DNA from 3 places in the Psychrosphaera haliotis genome. Region 2 is predicted to be linked to each of the others. Evidence: predicted binding sites of a transcription regulator. Region 2 holds the regulator's gene; each other region holds the start of a gene.

Region 1 (6,269 bases), on a different contig from region 2:
TAACAGAAGCATCATATTTGAACTGAGCACCACCTGTAGTGCCTGTATCTATATAAGCTTTATTGCTATTTGCTGAATCTGTTGGTAAAGCTTGTCCGTCTTTATTTAACAGTGCATTACCTTGCAGGCTAGTAAGATAAACTCGTTTTTGTGCGATCCCATTACCGTCAGAATCTAATACCTCAACAGTCATGTCAGCTTCGTTACCCGTAACAATAGAATCATTACCGTTGATTTTTATAGTGGTCCCTGTCACCAATATTTTTACTGTGGCAACTTTGTCTCCAACAAACGCATCAACTGTAATATCTCTGGTCTGAGGCGCATTTGTTGTATTTAAAGTCGCAACGGCTTTTCCGTCTGCACCTGTAACGGCTTGAGTAACGGCGATACCACCTGATGTGGACCGGAATGAAACACTTACGCCGTCCATTAGATTGTTATTTTCGTCTTTCACTAAGCTAACTAGGTTTACGATTTGAGCGCCAGAAGATGCCATCTGAAATGAATCGGAGAGTAATTCTATGCTACCAATTGTTTTCGATACCTCTTGGTCTCCATCACCGGCAGATTCAAAGACAATCTTTTTGATAATTTCATCATCGTAAACAACATTCAAAACGCCGGCACCACTAGAGTTTGTTGCTTCAAGGGTAAGAGTTGCAAAGCCATTGCTGTCAGTCGCTACACCTCCATTGTCAACACTCAGGTTAGCAAGATCACTGGCTCTTTCTTCAAGTTCAATATAAACAATGTCTCTTTCTATCGGATTGCCACTATCATCATTAAGTTGAACTACTACTCGACCTGGCTCAGCAGATGAAATTGTGGTTAGTGTTGAATCTGTAATGGAGCTGAATGACGCTGTAGGAGTGTCACTAGGTACTAAAAAGGCTTTATGATTATTATTTGCTACTTGGTCTCCAACTGAGGTGTAGTCAATAACAACAGTACTTACAGAACCAACCGTGGTGCTCACTGTTATCGAACCTGCCCCTGCTTGCGACGCTCCTGTTACAGTAACTTGAGCCTGTCCACTTGAGTCTGTTACGGCTTGCGTACTACTAAGGTTAACAAATGCACTGTTTGAGTTCGCAAAATTGATTGTTGCATCTTCGACAGCTTCGCCATCTAAGCTTAGAGTAGCGGTTAACGTCCATACTTCACCAAAATCAATACTAGATATAGTTGAGCCATCTGAAGATACATAATTTACCGACAATTCATATTCATTCGAATCCCCCGAACCTGAATCATCTGTGGAACTGCCATCTGACAGACTACCGTCACCACTACAAGCAACGATTAAAAATGTAAATAAACCAACTATAAAGCTTTTTATTGAGCTTTTAAGAAGCGCTGGTGACATGTAACTTCTCCCTATTAAAATATGCATCTGCAGCAATCTCTGACGCTAAGTTAATAAATATCAATTTATTACACAATGCTTTTCTATTATTTTTTGTATTTTGAACAATGATTAATCGCCCAAAGGTGAAATTAATTCAATTTTATGATTATATTGGGCCTATAAATTAATTCATAAAATAAGAATAAATAAACATGACGCCTCAACAGGAAAATAAAAAGATGGGTTTAACCGCTCGAATTTTAATAGGGATGATAGCCGGCATCAGCATCGGTATATTTTTTCAAGCGCTATTTGGAAGTAAAGGAGACTTCGTAATACCTTTAGGGTTTGCTGAACTCTCTATAAAAGACTTTTTTGTCGACGGGTTATTTAATGTCGGTGGCGCCATATTTGTAGCTAGTTTAAAAATGATTGTAGTGCCACTTGTCTTTGTATCTTTGGTGGTGGGCACATGTAGCCTTAATGACACATCAAAACTTGCTCGACTTGGTGGTAAATCTATTGCCTTATATTTGTTAACTACTGCAATCGCCATTACTTTAGCAATTGTCGCCGCTTTGATTATTGCACCAGGCGAAGGCGTTAACATGGCAACCGAAGCCAATTATGCAGCTAAAGAGGCGCCTGGTTTTGCACAAGTATTAATTAACATGTTCCCTACTAACCCTATAGCCTCTATGGCAAACGGCAATATGTTACAGGTTATTGTCTTTGCATTGCTGTTTGGTATTGCAATGGCTTTAGCAGGTAAACCAGGTGAAAGACTTGCTACTATTTTTGTTGATATTAATGCCGTGATTATGCGTTTAGTTGTAATTTTGATGAACCTAGCACCTTACGGCGTCTTTTGTTTACTTGCTAAGTTAATGACAACAATGGACTTTGCAATCATTGCCAACCTTGGTAAATACTTCCTACTGGTAGTTGCAGTTTTACTGTTCCATGGATTGGTTGTTTATGCCCTGCTATTAAAGTCATTTACAGGATTAAATCCTATTACATTCTATAAAAAAATGCGTGACGCTGCCCTTTTTGCATTTAGTACATCAAGCTCAGGCGCTACATTGCCAGTTACGATGGAAACAGCGACTAAAAAACTAGGTGTAAACAACTCGATTGCGTCGTTCACTTTACCAATGGGTGCAACTTTAAACATGGACGGTACTGCGATTATGCAGGGTGTAGCCACAGTATTTATCGCACAGATATTTGCCGTTGATTTAACAATAGGCGACTACCTTATGGTTGTGCTTACTGCAACATTAGCTTCTATCGGGACTGCGGCCGTGCCGGGTGTAGGACTCGTTATGCTAGCAATGGTATTACAGCAGGTAGGCTTACCAGTTGAAGGTATAGCATTAATTTTAGGTGTTGATAGATTATTAGATATGACGCGCACAGCAGTAAACGTAACTGGTGACTGTATGGTGAGTTGTGTTGTTGCGGCATCTGAAAAAGAATTCGACTACGAACGCTTTAACAATCCTGATGCAGGCCTATCTAGTGAAAAAGTAGACTTCCACAAATTAGGCGAAGAAAATAAAGTTTAACTTCTTCTATTTAGTGCAAAAAGGCCTGTATTTACAGGCCTTTTTTTATGACTGGTTTTACCCGTATCCAATATTTAAATTAGTCGAATCTGGTTTATATCATTTGCCAGATTAAAGTCGGGAGTAAGCCTTATCGCCAAAAGCAACCAATTCCCCACCTTTAAAAATCAAAGCCGTGCATTCATCTTTTGTAGTTTCACCATCTGAATGTTTGTGCATAGTACGATAAAAAATAACTTGAACCGCCTTACCTTCTTTTTCAAATGCTTCATTAAACCTAGGTGTTCCCATTAGGCTTCTTACTTTCTCAAAACTGTCGCCTAATTGTAAATCAGCGATTTTTTGGTTATTGACTCGTTGCTCTTCTTTCCATGCAGAGTCGGAGTTTGAGTTTATCCAATTGGCGTCTGGACCGTCATCGGTTCCGACAATGATACAGCCAGTAAGCGAGGCTGCTAAAGGTAATGCAATTAGTAACTTATACAAGTTTGAGTTTTTCACTTTATAGTCCTTTCTAAAAATAAGAAGTTATTGTTATACTTTAAAAGCTATTATACAAAAACAATTCCAACTTTTAAGTGGCTGATATAAAAGAAAATTATCAAACCAGCGCAAAGCACTTTTGTTAAAAACATAACTTTATGGTCAAAAACACTAAATAATGAATACAAATGAAGTACTAGCTATATGCAAACAACTTGCCTCAGAAGGCAAACAACCCTCCGTCGCTTTGGTTAAAACAAGAATGACGGGACCTAAAGTGTTACCGCTAATAATTGAAGGAATTAAACAGTACTCTGCAAACCCAAACATAGCGCTAGAAAAACAAGAGACCCATGTTGAATCTGAACTAACCGATAAACAACGTATTGTGCAGCTAGAGCGAGATACATTGGAGTTAAAGAAGCAAGTTGAAGAACTTAAAGTGATTATAAAAAAGCTCACTAGTTAAGGTGAGCTTTCAAAATGAAGCGAATTAATTGCGAACTTTACTTTAGAACACTAACTCACTTTTTTCTAAAAACTCAGTTAAATTGTTAGCTATTGATTCATGCGGCTCTTTTCCAACATACTCTAAACAAACTTCACCCGTAGTATTGTCAACAACCAAATTTAGATCATCTTGCTCTGTTAAAGCAAAAAACAACGTTGGTTTTTGCTTTAACTTCTGTTTCATCAAAAGGTGTCCTACTAAGTTTTGTTGAAACCTTTCAAAATCATCGTCTGACCAAACCTGTAGCAGTTGAAAATCCCCTTTTTCATGCTTCATGTTTAAATTATCTGAAAAATAAAGCGTGAATAAGTCACTGTATTGCTGGTTTATCTCAATTTCAAAAGCCTCACCGACATTATCAAAGCTCTTCTTTGAGCTAGTGTGGTCCGACTGCAATACAGGTTGCCAAAACGTTCCTTCAGAGTTTGACTGCACGCATGGCGATGGCCAATCATCATCCAACTCTAATGCTGGATAACCTCGCTCTTTTGCCTTTTCGTGCCAGTTGATAATTACTTCCGTTAAAACCGGCGTTAAATTCGAATTTTTAAACATTAAACCTTCACTTTTAATGGTTGGCATTTACAATATACAGCACTCTAATATATAGATTTTTAACTATGACAGCAAAATATAATGACGATGCAGCGCTTGCTAATCTATCCCTTGGCAAGGCAACTGAATATGCTACGGAATACCAACCTGAGTTACTTCAGGGTGTACCGCGAAGCCTAAATCGTGACGATCTCAACTTAGGATCTGAATTACCTTTCAAAGGTATCGATCTTTGGACTGGATACGAAGTAAGTTGGTTAAATGCCAAAGGTAAACCTATTGTTGCCATTGCTGAGTTTTATGTACCCATTACCAGCCCAAACCTAATTGAAAGTAAGTCATTTAAACTATACTTAAACAGCTTTAATCAAACAAAGTTCGCTGACTGGTCTTTAGTCCATACATCAATGATTGCTGATTTATCAAATTGTGCTGGCCAGCCTGTTAGTGTGCGTTTACACGACATAAGTGACGTTAGCCATTTTCAGGTTAAGGCGTTACCTGGCGAAAACATTGACGACTTGGATGTCGAGATAGATAACTATCAGTTTGATACTTCATTGCTTAAAACCAGTAAAGCCGGCGTGCCAGTGCATGAAACCCTAAACAGTCACCTATTAAAATCCAACTGTCTAATTACCAACCAACCAGACTGGGCTAGTGTAATTATTGAATACAAAGGAACTCAAATTGATAGAGAGGCACTATTACGGTATTTAATATCTTTTAGGATGCATAACGAGTTCCATGAACAGTGTGTAGAACGAATTTATACCGACTTAATGGAACACTGTAATCTTACAGAATTAAGTGTCTATGCTCGTTACACAAGGCGTGGTGGATTAGATATAAACCCGTTTCGTTCTAACATACATGATACTATTCCGTTTAATATTAGAATCAACAGACAGTAAGAAGAGTTAAAATGAACTTCCCAAAAGACGAAACTGGCCAAATTTTACAAGAAATGGCCGATGCTGGTTTTGATTTCGAACCCGACTACGTTATCGACTTTTTTGCACTATTTCATAAAGAGGAAGATGCAGACAAAGTTGCAAAAATATTTATGCGCCGCATAGAAGAAGACGAGCCAATTGTAAAAGTAGAAACTCGTAACTATGACCATGGTGGTGAAGCAAGTGATGCCATAGAGTTGCAAGTATCAAAAGTACTGAAACCGACTTATGAGCTGATCAGTGAGTTTGAGAAAGACTACAAGCGCATAGCAGAAAAGCACAGTGGCTACTCAGATGGCTGGGGTGTATTCATGGGTGATGATGACTATGACGACGAAGAAGATTCATATACAGAATAATTCGTTGGGTTTAAATAAAAAAAGCCGCTTTTTATAAGCGGCTTTTTTATATCTTAAATTTCGTTTTTATTCGTTATTTTTAATAGCAACATTTTGATTTAGTTGATTTTAAAAACTCAAATTTAATTTAAACACTAATTGAATTTAAAATACTAGGTTGAGACCAAAGAACTTTCTCGCAACTGTATCAATGAATATAAGCGTCAACAAAATTGGAATAATAGTTGATAACGCAAAGTCACTGTATTTAAGCAAAAACTTATGTTTACCTGGCGCAGCACCTTCCATAAGTTCATTATTAAAGTTGGCTTTTTTCCAACGAATTGAAACAAATAAACAAATTAACAAGCCGTTTAGTGGCAAAATAGTATCGTAGAACACATCATAAATTACATCGAATAAAGACTTATCTGCACCCGCATAATTGACGAAACTAGTAAAGAAGTCAGACATACCAAATGACATAGTCGCTGCAACTGATAA
Region 2 (6,269 bases):
ATTTATCGGCTATCAATTTGTGCTATTTGCATAATTTAATGAGGTAAAAATGAATTCACTTATAGCGTCTGCCTTAAAAGTAATTGCTATTGAAAAAACAGCGATTGAAAACTTAGCAAGCTCTTGTAACAACGACTTTGTATCAGCATGTAATGCAATTTTAGCCTGTAAAGGTCGCGTTATTGTGACTGGCATGGGAAAGTCTGGCCACATAGCCAATAAAATTGCCGCTACTCTAGCAAGTACAGGAACACCTGCATTTTACGTACACCCGGGTGAAGCAAGCCACGGTGACCTTGGCATGTTCACAAAAGAAGACGTTGTTTTAGCATTATCAAATAGTGGTGAGACAGGAGAGATTGTTACTTTATTACCTGTGTTAAAACGCTACGGTTGCGTGATTATATCTATGACAGGTAACTCTGAATCCACTTTAGCTCAAAACAGCAATGTTCATTTATACTCAGGTGTTGAAGAAGAAGCTTGTCCGCTTGGTTTAGCTCCTACTGCTTCAACTACGGCTAGTCTAGTATTAGGTGACGCATTAGCGGTATCCTTGCTCGAAGCAAGAGGTTTCACCGCTGAAGATTTTGCACTTAGCCATCCAGGTGGAGCGCTAGGCCGAAAACTATTATTAACAAACAAGGACATAATGCATACCCATGACCGAATTCCAATGGTCAGCGAAAAAGCGACATTAAAAGAAGCAATTATAGAAATGTCCGCAAAAGGTTTAGGGATGACAGGTGTAGTCAATGCAAACCAAGAATTGATTGGAATATTTACCGACGGTGATTTACGTCGTTGGTTAGATCACGCAGAATTTAGAACAGACCTTAATATTACAAAAGTAATGACGTTAAGCTCAGTGGTGACGACGGCAAACATACTTGCCGCGGAAACGTTGACTTTAATGGAGTCTAAAAAAATCAGTTGTTTATTTGTTGTTGATGAACAAAATAAACCTGTTGGCGCCTTAAACATGCATGACTTATTAAAGGCTGGAGTTATCTAATGCAAAGATTTAGTCAATGGTACCAACCTTTACCAAGCGATGTTGTAGATAGAGCGAAAGCAATAAAGCTTCTGATTTGTGATATCGACGGTATTTTTTCCGATGGCTCTGTTTATATGGGCAATAATGGCGAAGAACTAAAAGCATTCAATACTAAAGACGGTTTTGGATTAAAAGCACTCATGAACACGGGATGTCAGGTTGCGGTTATCACAGGAAGAAATTCTAAAATTGTAGAAAATCGAATGAACAGCCTTGGCGTGAAACATATTTATCAAGGTATGGAAACGAAACTCATTGGCTTTGAGCAACTCTGTGCTGACTTATCGGTAGAGGCCCATGAAGTAGCCTTTATTGGTGACGATTTTCCAGACGTTCCTGTTATGAAAAAAGTTGGCTTTGCCGTTTCAGTTACCGATGGACATCCCTTTGTAAAAGAAATATCGCATTACGTTACGCAAACTCCTGGTGGCAAAGGTGCGGTAAGAGAGTTAACAGATTTAATCATTATGGCGCAACAAGGCGAAGACTACATCACCAGTCACTTTGAGGGTGCGAGCAGTTAATGAGAACTAAACTCGTCATAATTTTAATTTTCATAGGTATTAGTTTATATCTGTGGTTACCTGCTTTTAATACACTAAATGAATTTGATGATAGTGATGAGCCTGTATTAATACCGGACTTTACCGCTACACTCTTACATCAAGAAATGTTTAATGTTGAAGGTAAATTAAAACAGGAAGTTTTTTCACAGAAAATGGAACATTATGCTCAGCTTGCACTTACGTATTTTGAGCAGCCAGAGTTTATAATTTACCAAGACGACAAACCCTTTTGGCGTTTAGCGGCAATGACGGGAAGTGTTCAAGATGGCCGGCTAACACTAGAAAATGACGTTACTATGTTCCAGCTTAATGATAATAAACTAGTGACTAGTATTGAAACTGAGTATATTGAAATTGATTTAGACTCTCAGCTCGTGGTTACCGATAAGCCTATTATTATTCGCGGCGAAAAAACGACTATTGAAGGCAAAGGCTTGCGTGCTGATTTAAAAGCCGAGCGAGTAACTTTAACAAAGCATGTAAGAACAATCTTAAAAGGAAATCAGGATGACTAAGGTTTTAACTATTTTTTTAGCTTCACTATTACTAATCTGTCAAATGGCCATCGCTAATGATGACCTTGTTATCGACTCTGAAAACCAAGATCTAGATTACAAAAATAACACTATGTTTTTTAGTGGCAACGTGAAAATTCAGCAAGGTAGCTTAACTATTACTGCGGACGAGCTTTTTGTCATCACTAAAGATGGCGTAGGAGAAAAGTTAATAGCCAAAGGTAAACCGGCCAAATTTATTCAGGACGATCCTGCCAGTGAGTTATTAGAAGCGAGTTCTAACGAAATTGTATATATGATTAACGATCGAGTTTTGGAGCTAAACGGCGAAGCTAAATATAAGCAAGGCAGCTCAATTGTTGAAAGTGGCAATATTGTCTTTGATTTAAATGCTCAGCGAGTTAAAGCAGACGGCGATAAATCAACAGGTGGCCGTGTAACAACGACTATTAAAACAAAAAAAACACAGCCAAATAACTAAGTAGAGAAAACCTAATATGACCAAGTTGGTGGCCAAGCATTTAGCCAAATCTTATAAAAGTAGACAAGTTGTTAAAGATGTAAGCCTGTCGGTTGAAGCCGGACAAGTTGTGGGTTTACTAGGACCTAATGGCGCAGGCAAAACAACCACGTTTTATATGATTGTAGGTCTTGTACCAAATGATAAAGGCGTTATCCAACTCGACGAAAACGATTTAAGTCATGAGCCTATGCACGTAAGAGCTCGTAAAGGTATCGGTTATCTTCCACAAGAGTCTTCGATATTTAAAAAGCTTACGGTTTCACAAAACATCATGTCAGTTCTAGAAATGCGCAAAGACATTGATGCTAACCAGCAAGCAGACTTGTTAGATGATCTTATTGCGGAGTTTCATATCGATCATATACGGGACAGCCTTGGTATGGCCTTATCTGGCGGTGAACGTCGCAGGGTAGAGATTGCACGTGCTTTAGCGGCAGATCCAAAAATTATTCTTTTAGACGAACCTTTTGCAGGTGTTGATCCTATCTCGGTGATAGATATCAAAAAAATAATCCAACAATTAACTGCAAAGGGAATAGGTGTTCTTATTACTGACCATAATGTCCGTGAAACACTTGATGTCTGTGAAAAAGCCTATATCGTAAGTCATGGGGAGCTAATTGCCGAAGGAACTCCTTCACAGGTACTAGAAAGTGACATTGTGAAGAAAGTTTATCTTGGTGACCAGTTCAAACTTTGATATTTTGTTAGTACAAATAAGTTTATTTTAGTCAGTACTTTACTGGGATCAAATGAGACCAACACTACAACTTAAAATGGGTCAGCAGTTAACTATGACCCCTCAATTACAACAAGCAATTCGTTTGTTGCAATTGTCGTCGTTAGAACTGCAACAAGAAATCCAAGAAGCCTTGGACAGCAACCCCTTGTTAGAAAATGACGAGGAGCATGGTTCTGTTGAGCATATTGAACTCCCTAAAGACAATCACGACCGCCATGAAAATGAAGCCGCATCTAATTCAAATGACGATGAAATTGAATGGACCAAAGATGAACGTGATACCAACGAAAACATTCAAGAACAAACAATAGGTGACGAGCTCCCTACTGACTCTAGTTGGGACGATTACATGAGTGCGGCTCCTGCTAGCTCAGGCCCAGCCTACGAAGGCGAAGACACCGTTTACCAGGGTGAAACAACGCTGGATATTCAAGACCATCTAAAGTGGCAACTTAATCTTTCTCCTTTTTCAGAACATGACTTAGCCATTGCTACCGCGATTATTGACGCCATCGATGATAAAGGCTTTTTGACCGTATCAACAGAAGACATCGTAGAGTCTGTAGATATTGAAGATGTTGAAATTGAAGAAGTAGAGGCCGTATTAAAGCGTATCCAACACTTTGATCCTATTGGTGTTGCTACCCGAGGCTTGCAAGAATGCCTACTTGTTCAGTTGCAACAATATAGTATTGATACGCCTTTTAGACAGGAAGCTATTGATTTAATTGCCGAGAATATCGACCTACTGGCTAATCGCGATTACCGTACCATTCTCCGTAAAACAAAATTAAAAGAAAATGACTTAAAAGAAGCCTTAGAGCTCATTCAGTCTCTGAACCCAAACCCTGCTAGCTTAGTTATTAAAGATGAAATTGACTATGTAATTCCAGATGTTAGCGTAATTAAGAAAAAAGGTCGTTGGTTAGTAGAGCTAAATCCCAATTCTATGCCTAAAATTAAAGTGAACGAACAGTACGCTTCACTGTCTAAAACTTCAACTAATAGCTCTGATGCTCAATTTGTTCGTTCACACTTACAAGAAGCAAAATGGTTTATTAAAAGTTTAGAAAGCAGAAACGACACTTTATTGAAGGTATCAAATTGTATAGTACAGCAGCAACAAGCCTTTTTTGAATATGGTCCAGAAGCTATGAAGCCAATGGTTCTAAACGATGTAGCAGAAATGGTTGATATGCATGAGTCCACAATATCACGTGTGACAACACAAAAATTCATGCACACTCCCAGAGGAATCTTTGAATTAAAGTACTTCTTCTCTAGCCACGTTAGCACCGAAAATGGTGGTGAATGTTCATCAACCGCAATTAGAGCTTTAATTAGAAAGTTAGTTGCCGCTGAAAACCAAGTAAAACCGTTAAGTGACAGTAAGATTGCCGATATTCTGGCCGAACAGGGCATCCAAGTAGCCAGAAGAACTATCGCAAAATACCGGGAGTCGTTAAACATTCCCCCTTCAAACCAGAGAAAACGATTGGTGTAATACACCCATTTTATCAATTAAGAAGGAAGTGCATATGCAAATTAATTTAACTTGTCGTCATGTCGATGCAACAGAGTCTTTAAAAGAGTATGTTGATACGAAATTTGCAAAGTTACAGCGTCATTTTGACCACATTAACAACGTCCATGTGATTTTAGACGTTGAAAAGCTAAGCCAAAAAGCAGAAGCGACCATGCATGTTAACGGTGGAGAGCTCTTTGCTACATCGGAGCATACAGATATGTATGCTGCTATTGACTCATTAATTGATAAACTTGATCGTCAAGTTATTAAGCATAAAGAAAAGTTAATTCGACACTAACTTCTCTCATTAAAATTAAAGTGCCAAGGACGGTACTTTTAATCCATCTTTTGAGATAAGATCAAAAGAAAATAGCAGTAAAATAAAACCATGAATGTAAAGTTACTTCTGCAACCTGACTGCACAAAAGTGCTGGCAGACTGCCAAAGCAAGAAAAAGATCCTAGAGCATATTGCCGAGATTGCTAGTACTAAGTTACCTGATCTAACTTGCACAGATATATTGGCGAGTCTAATGAATCGCGAAAAACTAGGAAGTACAGGAATAGGAAATGGTGTAGCCATTCCTCATGGAAAAATCACCCCAAAAGGTGAACCAGTCGCGGTATTATTGGTTAGTCACCCTGGAATAAATTACGACGCGATTGATAATCGCCCAGTAGACGTATTTTTTGCACTATTAGTGCCTGAAGATCAATGTGATGTGCATCTTCAAACGCTTGCGTCTATTGCAGAAATCTTTGATAACAAAGATATGCTGAAACGAATTAGAAGTGCCGAAACAGATAACGACTTATACAACGTAATTGAAGCTGCTTAATCATGCATATATTTATAGTTAGTGGCCGTTCAGGCTCAGGGAAGACGGTAGTACTTAGAGTACTTGAAGACTTAGGTTACTACTGCGTTGACAATCTGCCAGTAGACTTACTGCCTGCTCTATCGCATTCGTTATCACAAAATTACCCACAAGTTGCTGTAAGCATTGATGTTCGAAACTTACCAAGCTCTGAACAAGAGTTAATGGATAATTTGGACTTCTTACCTAAAGGTGTAAAAACCACGGTTCTTTATATCGATGCCAAAGATGAAGTACTTATTCGTCGTTATAGCGAAACTCGACGACTACACCCTCTTACCAAAGGCGACGCTTCATTACCTGATGCCATCGCCCAAGAAAGTAAATTATTAGATGGCTTGTCTTCTAGAGCCGACTTGTACATAGACACCTCAGATTTGAACGTGCATCAACTTACCGAAATGGTAAGAGAAAAAATATTAGGTAAATCTGATAAAGAACTGGTTATAACCTTTGAATCC
Region 3 (6,269 bases), 270 kb from region 2:
AAGATAGTTGGCTCGCAACACTATAAGCTTCACCACCTAAAACATAAGTTTGCGCTAGTGTGTTTGTACCGGTCTGCTCATTGCTAGACGTACTAAGCCTTACATTAGGAAGTATTGGCAATTTATGCGTGATAGACAATTCATACTGTCTATTTGTTTCACTTTGTCCAGAAAATGCTAGTAGGTTATCGTTAGCGACACCATATGTTGCAGGATCATCTTGTTTCCATTGATCGGCACCAATTGTGAACGTAAACGGTCCTTTAGCTAACAATGGCGACACCCAAAACAACATCCCTACAAATAGCGCAAACTTTAAAAGTGGTTTCATGCCTAAATTACCCCTGCGTTAATAACGTCTTAAGATCTATGATAGCTGCATTAGCGCGCGATATATAATTTGCCATGACGAGAGAATGATTTGCTAAAACCCCGAAGCCACTTCCGTTTAAAACCATAGGGCTCCAAATAGTATGCTGCGTCGCTTCTAACTCTCTAATAATTTGCTTCAAACTCGTTTGTGCATTCTTTTTCTGCAATGTGCTGGCGAAGTCAATTTCAACCGCTTTCAAAAAGTGTAAAAGGGCCCAACTTGCGCCTTTGGCTTCATAAAATACGTCATCTATTTTCCACCAACTGGTTTGTACCATTTGGCTTTTTGCAGTCTGGGTTGATTGAATTGCTCCAGTTTCCCCTGCTAAATCGATATTAATTCTATCTTGACCAACACTCGCGCTTAACCGTTGGCTCAAGCTACCCATGCGCTTCTCAACTTCATTAAGCCAATCTTTCAGATTGTCAGCTCGAGCATAAAACTGTGCCGAACCTTGCTGTTTATCACTTAGTGAATCTCTATATTTTTCTAATGCTTCCACCGCCATAGTGTAAGACGACTCTGCACTTGGTAACGCCCAAGAGGTATGATCGATACTAAATTGTGGTTGGGCTACTTTTAAGTATGGGTTTTCAACAGATTGAGATTGTGAGCGACTAAAGTCTCGTCTCAGAGCAAGGGCGAGATCACGACTCATTTCCAATGCGCCAAACTCAAAAGCAGGAATATTATCTAAGAATAAGCTAGGCGGCGTAATGTCATTTGATAAATAACCACCAGGTTTATTCAATAAAACATTAGTCACTTCAATTAGGGTGTGTGTTGTTGTAAAACCTGTTACTGGGGTCGTATTTAGCTCTTTTGCTTTTGCTAATGAACGCTCCTCAACAGAAAAAACGTCAGGCATAAAACTCCAATATTGTGCTAACACGATTGAAATTACAACGATGGCCCCGAGGCCGGCCATTAACCATTTCTTCATTTTGATAACCTTCTATTAATGATGGTGTTTAACTTTAAGCTTATGAACTTTAAAAGGAACTGTAAAAGACTCGCCAGACTTTGTTGTAAATAGCACATCTACAAGCTTAGCACTGTTAAGCTCAGGCTCAACTTTAAGAAACATTAAATGCAATCCGCCTGACTCAAAAACAATGGTATCACCTGCTGGTATTTTCACTTCCATTTCTTGATACATACGCATTACACCGTTGTTCATATCATGATTGTGAAATTCTAATACTTCTGAGGCACTGCTTTTAGCAGAAACTAAAATGACATCTTTGTTACCCATATTTGTCAGCTGGAAATAACCCACGGTATTTTTCATGCCTGGTATTGGCGCTCTAACCGTTGCTTCAGATGCTGAAATAGATAAATCAGCAAAAGCAGTGCTACTAAAAACAACCAAACTAAATATTAATACTAAAATTTTCATGCTTTGTTACCTAAAGGACTTAAACCAATAGGAATCATACATTATGCAACTCATTGATCGCATATTTATTTTTATGTATTTTTGCGCTTTCTAAAAAATATCAAGTAGCCAATTATACCAAATAGTATTAGTGGCCAAACAGCTGATAGACCTGCAAGTACAATCGCCCCAACAATCATAGCGAAGACAACAAACAAACCTGCAAAAAGACTAATTAAGGCTACCGCTAATCCAAAAAAGATAAGTAGCACTACAGCAAAACCGATTAGATTTTCAGTAACGCCACCTACATTAGACCAGTGGCTTAAACCTTCAACGTTAACGTAGTAGGTAGGTAGCATACTTAGTATCAGTAAGATACCAAGCAATGCGAGTCCAACTTTCAAAAATGTCGCCATGATTCGACTCCTTCTCTAATAATATTTTTTAGTGGGCATCAATATTGACGCTAGGAAATAACCAAAGATTGCAGCTCCAGGGTAAAATAATCCAAACACTACAGTGGCAGCTCGTACCCCCCAAACAGGTAAGTTAAAGTGTTTAGCAGTTCCCGCACAAACCCCTGTCAATTTTCTATTCAAAGCGTCTTTGGTAATTGGGTTGCCTATATATTCGTTTTTCATAATTATCCCCTAACTATTGGCTACTTTTTTCTTTAGTTCAGCTAATTGCTCATCTACTTTAGACTCCACCTCTAGCTTTCTAAACTCATCATGTAAATTTCTAGATGTAACATCATATGCGTCTGCTTGGCTTTCTAGGTCATCTACTTTGCGTTGCAATTGCTCATACCTTTGTGTAACCGCGTCAACTTTATTTGTGTCCATAACCTGTTGAGAACGCTTTCTAACTTCAGCATTTTCCAATCTTCGGTCTGTGCTATTTATCTTCCCTTTTACTTCCGACAATTTCTTGTTAAGTGCTGCAGTATCAGTAGAGATAGTTTCCAAATCTTTGTCTATAGAAGCGATTTGCTTTTCAATTGCCGCTACTGTTTTGCTGTTTTGTTCTTTCTGAACTAGGGCATCGCGGGCTAAATCTTCTCTGTTTTTTGATAAAGCTAACTCAGCTTTTGCTTGCCAGTCGTTTTGCTCTTTAACTAAGGTTTCCAAATCACGGCCAATATGCTTTTTCTCAGCAATTAAGCTAGCAGCGTGAGTGCGAGCTTCAACCAGAGCTTCTTCCATATCTTGAGCTATGAGTCGTAACATATGCTCTGGCTTTTCAGCTTTATCTAATGCTGCATTCAGGTTCGCGTTCATAACATCTACAAATCTATTTAATACGCCCATTTGTTTCTCCTAACTTTTCTCTGTTTTTATTTAGATTAAGCACGACTTAATTCGCACTATTTTATTTTCAAATACCAATTGGGTAATGCTCTTTTCGCAATACCTCTTTTAGCAATGTTCTTTTCTGCACGTTCTTTCTGTATTAGTTACTTCCAAACTACGTGCCATTACCACAACACATGTAAGCTGTTGTATTTTATTGATATTTAACAATCCACAAAGAAAGTCGGAAAGGACACATTTAAGATTGTGGCTAATTTGACGAATAGTTGAACAATTTAGCCAGTAAAAATTCAAGAAGGATGGGCCAATGAAAATTCAACGGTTTCCCTTGGTGCTAAATGTCATATTTTGAAGCGACAGGTATCTGAAACTGGTGCCTGATATTTTAGACGTTATAAACCTTGCCCTTTCGAGATAAAACAGAGCCTGAGGTTTGATTTGGATTTGGATTTGGATTTGGATTTGGATTTGGATTTGGAAAGAGATTATCTATTAACGCTTTTTTACTAACACTTTAAGCAAATTGACTACATTCTAATTTGCTTATTGATTAATACCGCTAACCCAGCTAACCATTCTGAGGAGCGCACTGCGTTTACAATTGCGTAAACTACTCCAAGGCTAATAACTGGCAAGAATGAAACAACAAATAAGGTAAAAGAACTTACCATAATTATTCACTCATCAAATCAGTTGAATTCACTGTTTGTTTTGCAAGCTTCATCAATTGTTGCACCTGAAAAAGATCGTTGCTTAAAATTGACTGCTTCGCTTTATAACTCACGTGTTTTTGAACAGTGGTAACTTGTTCATTAACTAAGTTTTGTAAATCTTGAGTATCAGACAGATTGCTAATTGATACTGGTGTGTTTAATACAAGGCTGCTTAATAGAACTAATGATTGCATGACTTTCTCCTAGTGTTTTTTGTTTAGTCGGAGATAGTGTTACAAAGGTTGTGCCAAGCTTAAAATAAAAAAAGGCCCTTATTAAATAGGCCTTTTATAGTTTGTAAGTGCAAACGTAAAAATTTTATCGTTTAACTAAAACAACTCAATGGTAAATTTAACCACTTTTTAGTCAATTCCTCTTTCTCGAAAAAACTCTGTAGCTTCTACTATTAACTCTTTGCCTTTTTTATCCGTTTTCACGGCATTTTCACTTAAATATCGACGCCAAATTTTAGCGCCTGGTAAACCTAAATAAAGTCCCATCATATGGCGTAAAACATGCCATGCACGACCCTCATTAATTTCATGTTTAGTAATGTAGTCAGACATTTTTTCTAAAACACCAGAACGTGAGATCTTTTCATGATCATCCTGGTAAATAACGTCATCAACATCGGCCATGATATAAGGGTTTTGGTAAACCTCTCGACCCATCATTACACCATCAACGTGTTTCAGGTGCTCTAGACTTTCATCTAAGGTTTTTACACCACCGTTGATGATAATTTCCAGTTCAGGAAACATCTCTTTAATTTTATATACACGGTCGTAGTCAAGTGGCGGTATATCGCGGTTTTCTTTTGGGCTAAGGCCTGTAAGCCAAGCTTTTCGTGCATGTATGATAAACGTTTCACAGCCTGCTGCTTTAACTTTGGTAACAAAGTCTAATAAAAATTCAAAACTATCTTGATCATCAATGCCAATACGAGACTTCACTGTAATTGGGATGGTTGTCACTGCTTTCATTGCGGCAACGCATTCTGCAACTAATTCAGGTTTTGCCATTAAACAGGCGCCAAACATACCATTTTGAACACGGTCTGATGGACAACCTACGTTTAAGTTTACTTCGTCGTAACCTCTCTCTTCAGCTAGTTTGGCACAGTGTGCCAACGCTTCCGGATCACTGCCACCTAGCTGCAAGGCTACCGGTTGCTCTTCGGTATTAAACTTAAGAAAGTCATTTTTGCCGTGAATAATAGCGCCAGTTGTAACCATCTCGGTATATAACACTGAGTGTTTAGACATTGTTCGATAAAAGTAACGGCAATGGCGATCGGTCCAATCAAGCATAGGAGCAACGCAGAAGCGGCGGTCTAATTTACGTTTATCAGTATTCATACAGACTCTTTTATTATAGCGGATAGGTTCAGTTAAATAACTCAGGTTACTTGATCATGTGTTTTCAATTATTACGCAATGAAAATGGGTAAAAACGAAAGCCAAATTATAGCATTGTGAATAGGTAAAGAAAAAGCAGGAGCACCGCTGAAAGGTGCTCAATGTCGCAGTTATTCACCAAAATCGCCAGCAGCACCTGGGAAAACAACAGGACTCTCAGTGCCATCTTTACTAACGCTTGCAACGCCAAAAAAGTAGTTATCTATTACAACATTCTCTAAGGTAAACTCTGTTACGTCTCCTACAAAGCGACTAAATTGCCACTGTGGCGCATCAGTGTAACGCCAGTAAATTTTGTATCCTAAAAGCTGTGGGTTTTGCTGTTTATTTATTGCAGCCCAACTAAGTGTGGTGTCTGGTAAAACAGCCCCTGCTATTTTAACTTGGCTTGGTGGAGTTGGCGCCCATGCCATTGAAGCCAACGATACCGCATTTAATGATGTTAATTTTGCAGCATACTCAAAGTCTACACCGTCAATGGTGTCGCCGTATTCTATTCCGTTTTCGACTCTAAGATCTTGATGCTGTCGGTTGTAATTCTCATTGGTTTCCATGATTCTAATACCAGGGTAACCTAAGTCATTAAATGGGCGGTGATGCCCACCTCGTCGGAATCGATCTAGTCTATAAATGACCATAGTGTCCAAGTTTGGTATATATCGATGAGCCATTAAATCGATATATCTTGCTAGGTTACGACTAGGCGAATCAACTTCTCCGCCTGTAAAACGACGTAAATTTGCTTCTTTCGACGTTTCATTTTGACGTGTTCCTTCGGCAAATATTCGCGCCGTAGTATTGTTAATTACACCGTTTACACCTTCAATGTTGCCAATCATATCGTTGTTAAGGACGGCTTTAAGACGCCAATTATTTTTCTGAGCATGTTCTGCTAAGATTCTTCCGCCAAATAAACCTTGCTCTTCACCTGCTAAGGCTGCGTATACGATACTGCCATTAAATTTGTATTGGCTTAATACTCGTGCGACTTCTAATGTCCCGGCAACACCAGACGCATTATCATTAGCGCCTGGAGCGTCTGATGTATAGTCCATTACATCGCTTACCCTC

The links. The regulator sigma-54, encoded in region 2, starts transcription at its own class of promoters, with help from an activator protein. The targets are predictions, from matches to a motif close to GTTGGCACGNNNNTNGNNT.
Region 1: a site for sigma-54 is predicted at 3,476-3,494, ahead of ABD009_RS02175 (DUF3192 domain-containing protein). Genes of this name have one in related genera too.
Region 3: a site for sigma-54 is predicted at 3,215-3,233, ahead of ABD009_RS06910 (PspA/IM30 family protein). Genes of this name have one in related genera too.

Annotation. Positions count from the first base shown of each region.
Region 1 is NZ_BAAAFQ010000001.1:497,649-503,917, forward strand. Features, by position in the region: gene ABD009_RS02165 (Ig-like domain-containing protein) at 1-1,369, opposite strand, end outside; gene ABD009_RS02170 (dicarboxylate/amino acid:cation symporter) at 1,564-2,922, shown strand; gene ABD009_RS02175 (DUF3192 domain-containing protein) at 3,034-3,423, opposite strand; gene ABD009_RS02180 (hypothetical protein) at 3,584-3,874, shown strand; gene syd (SecY-interacting protein) at 3,917-4,471, opposite strand; gene queF (NADPH-dependent 7-cyano-7-deazaguanine reductase QueF) at 4,537-5,385, shown strand; gene ABD009_RS02195 (ribonuclease E inhibitor RraB) at 5,397-5,786, shown strand; gene ABD009_RS02200 (sodium-dependent transporter) at 5,931-6,269, opposite strand, start outside.
Region 2 is NZ_BAAAFQ010000004.1:684,871-691,139, forward strand. Features, by position in the region: gene ABD009_RS05650 (calcium/sodium antiporter) at 1-34, shown strand, start outside; gene ABD009_RS05655 (KpsF/GutQ family sugar-phosphate isomerase) at 50-1,015, shown strand; gene kdsC (3-deoxy-manno-octulosonate-8-phosphatase KdsC) at 1,015-1,581, shown strand; gene lptC (LPS export ABC transporter periplasmic protein LptC) at 1,581-2,138, shown strand; gene lptA (lipopolysaccharide transport periplasmic protein LptA) at 2,131-2,619, shown strand; gene lptB (LPS export ABC transporter ATP-binding protein) at 2,636-3,361, shown strand; gene ABD009_RS05680 (RNA polymerase factor sigma-54) at 3,414-4,907, shown strand; gene hpf (ribosome hibernation promoting factor) at 4,942-5,229, shown strand; gene ABD009_RS05690 (PTS sugar transporter subunit IIA) at 5,320-5,769, shown strand; gene rapZ (RNase adapter RapZ) at 5,772-6,269, shown strand, end outside.
Region 3 is NZ_BAAAFQ010000004.1:959,009-965,277, forward strand. Features, by position in the region: gene ABD009_RS06885 (TIGR04219 family outer membrane beta-barrel protein) at 1-331, opposite strand, end outside; gene ABD009_RS06890 (DUF2333 family protein) at 339-1,316, opposite strand; gene ABD009_RS06895 (copper chaperone PCu(A)C) at 1,332-1,772, opposite strand; gene ABD009_RS06900 (hypothetical protein) at 1,844-2,170, opposite strand; gene ABD009_RS06905 (PspC domain-containing protein) at 2,186-2,395, opposite strand; gene ABD009_RS06910 (PspA/IM30 family protein) at 2,405-3,064, opposite strand; gene ABD009_RS06915 (hypothetical protein) at 3,741-3,974, opposite strand; gene dusA (tRNA dihydrouridine(20/20a) synthase DusA) at 4,143-5,138, opposite strand; gene ABD009_RS06925 (M28 family metallopeptidase) at 5,309-6,269, opposite strand, start outside.